DNA from 3 places in the Arthrobacter sp. DualSoilB13 genome. Region 2 is predicted to be linked to each of the others. Evidence: riboswitches for the same ligand, from Rfam matches in the RefSeq annotation. Region 2 holds a riboswitch; each other region holds the start of a gene.

Region 1 (3,683 bases), 440 kb from region 2:
CACGCCGTCGATCGCCAGCACATCAGTGGTTCGACCGTCAATGTTTGCTGTTGTCATGGTTCAGCCTCCTTGGACTGCTGTTACGAGTTCGAGTTCGTCTCCGTCGGCCAGCGCCGTCACGGCCCATTGGCTGCGGGGCACCACCTCGGAGTTACGTGCGACCGCGACTCCCAGCTTGCCGCCGTCGGCCGCTTGACCGCGAGGGTCCAAGGCGCGGCCCGTGATCGCTGTGACCAGAGTGCTGACGGATGCGTCATCGGAGACTGCGTGATCAGTTCCATTGAGTTTGATGTTCATGCTGTTTCCTTGGTGGGAGCGTGTGCTGCTGGTGTGAGTACTTGGGGAACTGAAGCGTTGCCCGCGAAGCGATCAGGCAGGAACGGAGCCCATCGAGGGTCCTTGGATCCGTTGATGAGTTCGCCCACGATCCTGGCGGCTACGGGAGTCAGGAGTACACCGTGGCGGAAGAATCCTGTAGCGATCACCAAGCCGTCAATGTCGCCGTGGGGACCGCTGACCCGTCCAAGCAGGGGGGCGTTGTCCGGAGTGCCGGGGCGGGCGCGGGCAGTTGCTTCAAGGAGTTCCAGTTCCGCCACTGCGGGGACCAGAGTTTGGGCATCCCTCAGCAGTTGATAGACGCCGCCGGCCGAGACTGCGTTGGAAGTCGCTGACAACCGGTCTTCGCGTTGCGTCGCTCCGATCACCACGGTTCCGTCGTCCCGGGGAACGATGTAAACCGGAACGCCTCGAACCATCCCCCGAACAGTGGACGTCACCAAGGGCCGGAGCTTTTCGGGGACGCGAAGCCGGAGGATGTCGCCATAGACCGGCCGCACTGGAAGGGTCAGTCCCTCAGGGAGCCCCGACACGTGGGATGCCCCCAGCCCGTTGGCCACCACAGTCTCCGCGGCAAGGACCACGACTCCGGATTCGAGTTCCACTCCGGTGACCCGCCCGCCATCCCGCAGCACACCGCGCGCCGGGGAAAGAACGGCGAATCCGTCATCGGCCCCGGGCACCCAGGAGGCGTCGTCAGGCGAATGGTTAGCCAATCCAGCCAGGATGCACGCGGCGAGCTTTCGCGGATCCACTTGGTGGTCGGCGGGAATGTCGAAAGCGCAGGAAATCTGCGGGCTAAGGAGCGGCTCGCGGTTCCTCGCGTCCCGCAGGGCAAGAGGTTCGACTCCCAAGCCAGCTGCGAGCTGTACGTTCCTGAGGTCTGCGAGCGCCCTGCGGTCGGCTGCGTCGGCACCCACGGCGAGGGTGGGCGTCGTGCGGTATCCGCTGCCCGCTCCCCCCAAGTGCAGTCTGTCCACGAAGGAGGGCCACAGCCGGGAAGACTCAATCATCAATTCCAGGAGGTCTTCCTCCTGGTAATGCAGTTCGCTGACGGGTGCAAGCATTCCGGCGGCGGCGAACGTTGCGCCCGAGGCCGGGGCGGGGTCGATCAGCACCACTGAACGGCCAAGTCGCCGGGCTTCATGAGCGATGCCCAGGCCTATGATGCCGCCGCCAATGACGGCCACGTCTGCCTGGATGGGGGTATGGCGGGGATCTGCCATTGGTTTCCTTCCCTACGCCGGTACTAGCCGGATCAGGTCAAGCGGTCGGCGCTGAAGCCCTCTCAGCCGGACAGTCATATGACGAATGTCGCGGCTCCCGCAGTACGTGCCCAGTTTAGAGGAACTACTCTGGTTTCCATGACCCAGCCTGACGCCCTCGCCTCTGCCCGCCTCTATTTGTGCACTGATGCCCGTCAACGGCAGGGCGATTTTGAAGACTTTGTGGACGCCGCTTTCGCCGGTGGTGTGGACATCATCCAGCTCCGCGACAAGACGCTGGAAGCTGCCGAGGAGCTTGAAATGCTGGCCGTTTTGCGGAGCGTCGCACAACGGCACGGACGGCTGTGGGCTGTCAACGACCGGGCCGATGTTGCCAGTATTTCCGGGGCTCCCGTGTTCCACATCGGTCAGAAGGACCTGCCTCTGACGGCCGCCCGCACACTCCTGCCGAATGTCACCGGCATCGGTCTTTCCACCCACACACCGGAACAAATCGACGCGGCAATTGCTACCGCCCAAGGCCCCTTGGGACTGGACTACTTCTGTGTGGGTCCGGTCTGGGCAACGCCCACCAAACCCGGGCGCGCGGCTGTGGGTCCGGGTTTGGTCACATATGCCGCAGAGGCACAGAAACGTGCAGGCGACGTGACGACACTTCCGTGGTTCGCCATTGGCGGCATCGACCACAGCAACGTTGAACAGGTAGTCGCCGCGGGGGCCAGCCGCATCGTCGTCGTGCGCGCAATCACGGAGGCAACAGACCCGACGGCGGCAGCGAAGTCGCTGCTGCAGGCGTTGGACACCGTTGAGCCCTAGCCGGTCCTGAGCTGGCCGGCGTCTACGCTGTCAGGCCAAGGCCCGTCATCCGGCGGGAATGCTTCCCGGCGAGTTCCGTCGTCAGCCGTTTCACCTCAGCACGCGAGTCCCCTCCGCTTCTCAGCGTTGGGCCCAGCCGCGGGTGCTCCATGCCGACGCGTTGCGCCTGCGTCAAGGCCTCTCCCACCAGGCGGCGGCCCCACAGTGCAAGGCGCGATGCCAGGCGTGGGTCATCACTCAGGGCCCTCCTCAGCAGAACCCGAAGGACTTCAGTGGCTTGATCGGGGGAAGCCACCCGTTCAACAAAATGCTGCGTTTGTGGGTCAAGGAACATCGCGACAGCCCTGTAGAAGTCCGACGACACAGTGTCGATCACATAGGCCTTCATGACGGATTCGAACCAGTCTCCCGGTTTGGTGCGCTCGTGGAAATGGTCGAAGGAACGCTGGAACGGCAGCATCGCATGTTCGGGGTCGACCCCCATCTCCACCAATCGATCGCTGAGGAGCGCGAAGTTGCCGTAGGCACCCACAGCGATCTTCGCCAGCACTGACCTGTCATGAAGGGTGGGAGCATAACGGGAGTCCAGCGAGAGCCGTCCGAAAGCAGACAGCTCGCCATAGGCCATGGCTCCAAGCAACTCCGCTGAGAGTTCCCTGGCAGAGGCTGCGGCGTCCGGGGATATGCCCATGAACCCAGCCTATCCCTGGCCGGGCATGAGATTCCCGGGGTTTGCGTTCTGCTTCCGGCCTCGTTCCTACTAGGCTGGCTCGACGTGAGTTGACTGCCATGTGCCCTGCATACCGCCCGTCCTCCTCCTCGCACCCACTTCACTGAAGGAATTTCCATGAGTCACCCGAGTTACCCGCCCGCGCCCCAAAACGATGCCGGATCAGGAGTTCCGCAGGTCCCGGCCGCGCCTTATGCTTACGGCGGCCAGTTCCAAGGTGGAGCACAGCCTGGCTACCAACCCGGACCGGCTTCAGGCCCTTATGGAACTACGGGCGGGGCGGTTCCGGCCAAGTCCTTCATGACCACCTGGATTTTGGCGCTGCTTCTGGGTGGCTTGGGTGTGGACCGCTTCTATCTGGGCAAGATTGGTACCGGAATCGCGAAGCTGCTCACTGCCGGCGGCTTCGGCATCTGGTCCATTGTGGACCTCATCATCACCTTGACAGGAAACGCCCGGGACAAAGAGGGCAGGCCGCTGGCAGGCTACCTGGAGAACAAGAAGAAGGCGTGGATCATCACCATCGTCGTCTGGTTCGCTGGTGTGATCGTGGGAATTGTGTCCACTGTGCTGTC
Region 2 (3,683 bases):
GGCGCCCGCATTCAGGTAATTGGCATGGAGCTGCCGCCCCACCTCCGCGTACAACCAGAAGCAAGGAAGTATTGCGGCGAGAACCACGGCGTAACTGCCGGAAGCGGACGTTGCCAGCAAATGGTCCACGTAGGACTTGGTGACCGGCCCCAGTGCGGTCGGCGCTTCACGGCTGCTTAGCCACGTCCTGTGCAACTCCGACTCTACCTCCAGGCATTGCTGCGATGACCTGGCCCAGAACAGTTGCTCTTCTTCCGTGGGGGCCAGGGCGCCGGCACGTGCCAAGACCCGGGAGTACCCGTTGAGGTAGATCGCATCCTGGGCGAGGTAGTAAGTGAAATCACGTTCAAGGAGTTCGCCGGATTGGAGTTGCTGAATAAAGGGAAGTCCATGAATGGATTCGAGTTCCGGAACGGCCGCCTCCCACAAAGCCGCAGCGAAGGCGCCCGGGGCTGACGCTCGCTGGAGGTGATGGAAGTGATGCACCGGACCGTTCCCCCGGCCTACCTGGAGTTCCGCCGAGGCTGTCAAAGCTCCGAGTAGCCAGGGCTTTACTTCCCGCAGTGATGTTTCCCAGTTGCCCGTGCGGGCCTGGACGGTGGCCAGGGCGGACGAAAGAGAGCAACCGGTTCCGTGGCTGTTGCGCGTCGCCACGCGGGGACCTGATACCTCCACAACATCCCGTGACAAAAGCCCTGTGGTGTTCACCAAGGCATCCGGGCATTCCGGGCCCGGCAAGTGGCCACCCTTGACCAGAACTGTGTTTCCGTACTCCGCAGCAAGCCGCTTGCCTTGCTCCAGTGCCGAAGCCCAGTCTGCTGCCTCAGGCTCCCCCAGCAGCATGGCAAGCTCAGGAACATTGGGAGTAATGAGGTGGGCCAGGGGTAGCAGTGAACGCAGGGCATTCTCCGCGGACTCCCGCAGCAGCCGGTCGCCACTGGTGGCCACCATCACCGGATCAAGAACCACGACGGCGGGGCGCACCTCTTCGAGCCAGTCCCGGACCTGGGCAATGACGGCAGCATCGCCGAGCATTCCGATCTTGACGGCATCAACGATGATGTCGCCGCTAATTGCTTCCAGTTGTTGACGCAGGAAATGCGCCGGAGGGACGTGGACTGCGCTCACCCCCACTGTGTTTTGCGCGGTGAGAGCCGTAATGGCAGCCATGCCGTACCCACCCAACGCTGCAATGCTCTTCAGGTCCGCCTGAATTCCGGCACCGCCGGAAGGGTCCGAACCGGCAATAGTGAGAACGCGCGGGACCTGGCGGGCTGACGTGTGAGCGTCCAGCGGGTATACCGAGTGGAGCGGGTACACAGATGAATGTAGTGATGCAGCCATGAGGACATCCCTTCGCCGGTGCTAACCGGACAGGTTCAACGGGTCTGGATCTCAGCCGGGCCCATCGCCCGGCACCCCGTGTCAGTCCCCTAGCCTAGCCGGGAAGCCTGGTGCTGCAGGTACCGAACCATCCGGGAGCCCGGATGTGACCGTGGAACGCGTCCCCCGCCAAGGATTCAAGGCAACGCGAAAGGGCCCTGCGCTACCGCCGGAGGCAGGTAGCGCAGGGCCCTTTCAGCCGATGTTGGCCGCGGAGAGCGGCTCGGCCGTGACTAAAGCTCCGAGGCTGGAACCCCGACTCCTAGAATGATGGGCTCGGAGGCCGGCGCCTTCTTGACTGGCTCCACGGGCGCCTTTGCCTCATGGGACGAGCCCTGGGGGGCCGAGGCCGTCACCACATGGTGCTCGACGCTGGTTTCATTGGCCGCACCCTGAGCCCGGCTGGCACTGCGGTTGCGACGACCACGACGACCCCGCGGAGATGCCGAAGCCTCAGGATCTTGCTCAACCCGCGCCGGTGCGTCAGCCTTCCGGGCCACAGCAGGCTCCTGTACGGCCAGCGGAGCGGGTTGTTCCTCAGATGCCGGAGCGGCGCCAAGGTGGGAGAACGCTTCCGCCAGGAGGTCCAGGCTCATGGCAGGCTTGTTTGCCTGCGGTTCCTCGTGATGCTCCACGAACGGCAACGCAACTTCTTCTCCGCCGAAGCGCAGGACCGGAGTGGACCTGGCTTCCTGGGCGGCTGCATCGCGGTTGGCGGCTTCATGTGCTGATGCCCCCGCTTCGTTGCCGGCTGAGGTTCCGGATCCGGCGTCGGCCGTCCCTTGGTGTTGGCCGGCCGCCCGTGCCTGCTCTTCTGCACGGTGAACTTCGTCGTCGTGCAGGTGCGCGGCGTGCGCCGCAGCGGCAATGGTTGCCAGGGCAGCCCTGGTGGCCTCCGCCTTGGCCTGCCGGGCAGGATCCTGCGGTTCAGTCGGGGTCGCGGGGGCAACCGGGGTAGTCGTCGTCGTATGGACCTGTGCAGGGGTTTCGGCTACGGCCTGTCCCCCATCCTTCCCGCGGCGGCGTTTGCGTTCCGTCCGTGCAGCGGGCTGCTGTACCTCGGAGTGCGGGCGGTGTTGCTCGGCTGCCACCACGTTGGCGCGCCGGTGTTCAACGGGCTCGTCGTGCGTGACAACGCCCCGGCCGGCGCAGTGCTCGCACTGCTCACCGAATACCTCAAGAAGGCCGGTGCCCATGCGCTTACGTGTCATCTGGACCAAGCCCAGGGACGTCACCTCGGCCACTTGGTGCTTGGTGCGGTCCCGGCCCAGGCACTCCACCATGCGTCGCAGGACGAGGTCGCGGTTGGATTCGAGGACCATGTCGATGAAGTCGATGACGATGATGCCGCCGATGTCGCGCAGACGGAGCTGGCGCACCACTTCCTCGGCCGCTTCAAGGTTGTTTTTGGTGACCGTTTCTTCAAGGTTTCCACCGCTGCCGGTGAATTTGCCGGTGTTGACGTCCACCACAGTCATGGCCTCGGTACGGTCGATGACCAACGAACCACCGGACGGGAGGAAGACCTTACGTTCCAGGGCTTTATGGATCTGCTCGTCGATGCGCCATGCAGCGAAGATGTCCTGATCCTTGGTCCACTTTTCGAGGCGGCCCACCAGATCAGGGGCAACGTAGGTTACGTATGCCTCGATGGTGTCCCAGGCGTCGTCACCGGAGACGATCAGCTTGGAGAAGTCCTCATTGAAGACATCACGGACCACCTTGATAGTGAGGTCCGGTTCGCCGTACAGCAGTTCAGGGGCAAGGACCTTGGTGGAGGAGGCCTGACCTTCGATGCCTTCCCACTGGGCACGCAGACGGTTGATGTCGTGCGTCAGCTCTTCTTCCGACGCACCCTCAGCGGCTGTGCGGACAATGACACCTGCGTTTTCCGGCAGGCGGTCCTTCAGGATGCGCTTGAGTCGGTTGCGTTCGACGTCGGGCAGCTTGCGGGAGATGCCGGTCATGGAACCACCGGGCACGTACACAAGGTAGCGGCCGGGCAAGGAGATCTGGCTGGTGAGGCGGGCACCCTTGTGACCCACGGGGTCTTTGGTGACCTGAACCAGGACGGAGTCTCCGGACTTCAGGGCGTTCTCGATCCGGCGCGGCTGGCCTTCGAGGTTGACCGCGTCCCAGTTGACTTCACCGGCGTACAGGACGGCGTTGCGGCCGCGTCCGATGTCCACGAAAGCAGCTTCCATGGACGGCAGCACGTTCTGGACCTTGCCCAAGTACACGTTGCCGATCAGGGAGTCCTGCTGGGTCTTGGACACGAAGTGCTCGGCGAGCACACCGTC
Region 3 (3,683 bases), 1.4 Mb from region 2:
GCTCTGGCAGTGATCGGGTTTATTGGCTCGGTGACCGTTGCCCGGTTTGTGGCCGAGCGAAGGGAACAGAGCAATGAATCCTGACGCTTCGGGCCTTGACTTCGTCGTTGATGCTGTCACCGCCGTGTTCCTGGTGGTGGGCGCGCTGATGTCCCTGGGCGCAGCCATTGGCTTGTTGAGGTTCCCGGACCTCATGAGCCGCATGCACGCAGCCACCAAACCGCAGGTCCTGGGTCTGTTCCTCATGCTGGCCGCGATCGGACTTCAGATGCGGACATGGTGGGTGTGGCCGGTTCTGTTGGTGGCATGGATCTTCCAGCTCCTCACAGCACCAGTGTCAGCGCACATGGTTGGCCGTTCCGCCTACCGCACCAAACATGGACACCGGGAGAAGCTCACCAAGGATGAACTGGAGGCCGTGGTCCAAAGGGCGGCTGCCGGCCAGGAACCGCGGAGCGACAGCTAGCAGCAGCAACAACGAACGCCGGGATCACCTGCAGGTGATCCCGGCGTCGTGGTTTGGATGCTTAGACGATGTCGTGGCTCTTGGCGAAGCGCGCGATGGCCCGCTGGGTGCCCCGGCTCGCCAGGACTTGGATGAGCGTGCTGACAAAGGCGGAGATCAAAGCGAAGGTCAAGGCCGAGCGCAGGCTGGTTTCTGCGTCGTCATGACCCAGGGGCGGCTTGTTGCCTGTCGCTTTTTCCCACCCTTTGTTGACGAGTTTGGTGCCCACAAAGCCTGCCCCGAGGCTCACTCCGGCACCGATCAGCTTAAAGAAGAGGTTCATGTCCCCAGCCTAGCTGGCTACACCCATCGCACGCGTTAGCGACGGTTTTCCCGCTCCTTAAGGAACGCTGCCATGGAGCCCACCGGCGCCAGCACCGGGACGACGCTGTGCTCGGCCGTCCAAACCTGGTCAACTGTTCCGAACCCGGCAAGTTCCTTGAGGAGGTAATAGGTTGGCGGCATCAACTTCAAAGTGCCGGCCGCTTCCGCTGCAAGAATCTCCGCCACAGGCATCCACAATGATTGCCAAGCCTCGGTTGTTTGGTGCTGGGGCTTAGCACCAGCTGTTGGCTTGGCGATGTAGAAGAAGGTGTCGAAGCGCTTGGGCATGTCCGCGGGCGTGATCCAGTTGGCCCACGGGCGGAGGTGTCCGGCTTCGATGGTGAGCCCGGCCTCCTCCTGAACTTCGCGGATGGCCGCAGTGAGTATTCTCCCGGCGTTCCTCACGGCTTCGGCAGAATCCGCGCCCACGGAGCTCTGGTTCCATTCTGACGCGTGGCGTTGAAGCAATTCCTCCGGGTAGTCCCACCCGGACCCGTCCGCGGAGTCCACACGTCCTCCCGGGAAGACCACCATTCCGGCCGCGAAGTCCATGGTGCTGACCCTGTGTTGGACGAAGGCTTCGAGCCCGGCAGGGGCATCACGGAGCAGGATGACGCTTGCGGCCAGACGTGGTTGGGACACAGCGCTATGGGTGGTGGGAAGGTCCGTCATGAAGTGTGCCCCTTTGCCGCGGTGAAGTCTGCTGGTTCATTCTCTCAGGTCCCGTTGTATGGCCCGGTGTGCAGGGAATGGTGTGGGTTTAGGGTGCAGAGTGGGCCTCGCAACGCACGCGGGGGTCCGCACTGGGCTCTACCGCGGCTGATTGTGACTGAATGCCGGCCAACGGACCAGCGCCCGCCGCGGACACAGGTGTAAACTGAACCAGCCCATCAGGGCAGATTTGATAACGACAGGGGAGCGCCGCCGTCGGACTCTGCAGAGATGCAGGAGACGCGAGGGCGCTGAGAGTGCGGATAGCCGCAGACCCTCGAACCTGATCCGGTTAGTACCGGCGCAAGGGAGTCGAGCTTCTCAGAGTGTCCGGATCCGGGCGGCGCAGGCCAGCTGGATGACGGGTAGCACTTTCCCCTCCTGTAACCTCAGGAGGCAGAAAATGACCACGGTAAACGTGAAGAAGACCAGTTATAACTGGCGTGTTGTAGACATTGTTGTGGCGGCTTTGATCGCCATTGCCGGCGGCGTGATTTTCTGGGCATGGTCCCAGGGCGCCGCACTGGTCTCCATCCCCATGAATGCGACGTATCCGCCGCTCACCGGTCTGATCGCCGGCGGCTGGATGATCCCCGCGGTCCTGGGCATGCTCATTATCCGCAAGCCGGGTGCAGCGCTATTCTGCGAGGCTGTTGCCGCCACGGGTGAGCTCATCATGGGTTCGCAGTACGGCACCACGGTGCTCATCTCCGGCATTTTGCAGGGCCTGGGCGCCGAACTCATCTTCGCGGCGTTCCGGTACAAGAAGTTCAACCTGCCCACTGCTCTCCTTGCGGGCGCCGGCGCGGGCCTGTTCTGCGGCTTGAACGACTCCTTCCTGCCCTGGGGCTGGAACATCGCTTACGAGGCCATCGACAAGCTGGCCTACATCACCTTCACCACGATCTCCGGGGCGATCATCGCGGGCGCACTCTCGTGGATTGCGACGCGCGGACTGGCCAAGACCGGGGTGCTGAGCTCCTTTGCCTCGCGCAAGGCCGCTTCGGAGCCAGTCTTCAACTGATGTCCGCCACACTTAGCGGCGCGGTGCAGCCTGCTGCCATCTCCGCCGAGGGCTGGGGGTGGCGGCATGCAGGCCGGGCCCAAGCTGCCATTGAGGGCCTGGACCTTCGGATTGAACCGGGGGAGCGCGTGCTGCTGCTGGGTCCTTCGGGTGCGGGCAAGTCCACGCTCCTGCATGCCCTTGCCGGGGTTCTGGGGGACGAGGAAGACGACTCGGATGAGACCGGCTCCCTGCTGATTGACGGCGTCGCGCCCCGCGAGCAGCGTGGCCGTGCCGGGCTGATGCAGCAGGACCCTGAGACGCAGGTGGTGCTCTCGCGGGTGGGTGACGACGTCGCCTTCGGCGCGGAGAACCTCGCCGTCCCACGGGACGAGATCTGGGAACGCGTCCATGAAGCGCTCGACGACGTGGGGTTGCGTACCGCGGCAGGCGGCGGTTTGGCGTTGGATCACCCGACGGCGGCACTCTCCGGTGGACAGAAGCAGCGCCTGGCGCTGGCCGGCATTTTGGCGATGCGACCCGGCCTGATCCTGCTGGACGAACCAACAGCAAACTTGGACCCGGCGGGCGTTCTGGAGGTCCGGGATGCGGTAGGGCGGTGCCTGGACAAGACCGGCGCCACCCTTGTTGTGGTGGAACACCGAGTGTCCGTGTGGAAGGACCTGGTGGACCGGATTGTGGTCCTGCAGCCAGGGTCAACAAAGGCGGCGGGCTCGGACGGCTTGGGAGCGGGCCGGGCTACAGGGGGCGTCCTCTTGGACGGGCCGCCGGACCAGGTACTTTCTGAAGCCCGCACCATGCTGATGTCAGCCGGCGTCTGGGTGCCGGGATATGTTCCGGCGACCCGGGAACGGCGGAATGATCCCCACGCCGAACCCCACACCGCGCAGCTCCTCCTCGCGGCGCAGGACCTCGCAGTTTCCCGAGAAAAGCCACGACGCAAGAGGTTCAAGACCATCCCACCCGTGCCGGTTCAAACGGGCATCAGTGCACAGGTCAGGGCAGGCCAAGCGCTGACCATCACGGGTCCGAACGGTGCCGGCAAATCCACTTTCGCGCTCACGTTGGCCGGCCTTCTTGCGCCGGTGGACGGCAAGGTCAGTGCCGCCGTCGACCTTT

The links. Region 2 has a riboswitch for thiamine pyrophosphate ahead of thiD (bifunctional hydroxymethylpyrimidine kinase/phosphomethylpyrimidine kinase). Riboswitches for the same ligand answer to the same signal wherever they lie in the genome.
Region 1: it holds a riboswitch for thiamine pyrophosphate, as region 2 does, so the genes downstream of both, thiO (glycine oxidase ThiO) here and thiD (bifunctional hydroxymethylpyrimidine kinase/phosphomethylpyrimidine kinase) in region 2, are expected to answer to the same signal.
Region 3: it holds a riboswitch for thiamine pyrophosphate, as region 2 does, so the genes downstream of both, ACZ5J0_RS17350 (ECF transporter S component) here and thiD (bifunctional hydroxymethylpyrimidine kinase/phosphomethylpyrimidine kinase) in region 2, are expected to answer to the same signal.

The regions. Positions count from the first base shown of each region.
Region 1 covers NZ_AP035865.1:2,836,018-2,839,700, forward strand. The annotation lists gene ACZ5J0_RS12985 (thiazole synthase) at 1-57, opposite strand, end outside; gene thiS (sulfur carrier protein ThiS) at 61-297, opposite strand; gene thiO (glycine oxidase ThiO) at 294-1,562, opposite strand; TPP riboswitch at 1,555-1,673, opposite strand; gene thiE (thiamine phosphate synthase) at 1,701-2,378, shown strand; gene ACZ5J0_RS13005 (ferritin-like fold-containing protein) at 2,401-3,069, opposite strand; gene ACZ5J0_RS13010 (TM2 domain-containing protein) at 3,226-3,683, shown strand, end outside.
Region 2 covers NZ_AP035865.1:2,393,795-2,397,477, forward strand. The annotation lists gene thiD (bifunctional hydroxymethylpyrimidine kinase/phosphomethylpyrimidine kinase) at 1-1,344, opposite strand, end outside; TPP riboswitch at 1,335-1,433, opposite strand; gene ACZ5J0_RS10960 (Rne/Rng family ribonuclease) at 1,617-3,683, opposite strand, start outside.
Region 3 covers NZ_AP035865.1:3,759,936-3,763,618, reverse strand. The annotation lists gene ACZ5J0_RS17370 (MrpF/PhaF family protein) at 1-84, shown strand, start outside; gene mnhG (monovalent cation/H(+) antiporter subunit G) at 74-466, shown strand; gene ACZ5J0_RS17360 (DUF4235 domain-containing protein) at 528-788, opposite strand; gene ACZ5J0_RS17355 (NUDIX hydrolase) at 824-1,501, opposite strand; TPP riboswitch at 1,732-1,868, shown strand; gene ACZ5J0_RS17350 (ECF transporter S component) at 1,944-2,564, shown strand; gene ACZ5J0_RS17345 (ABC transporter ATP-binding protein) at 2,564-3,683, shown strand, end outside.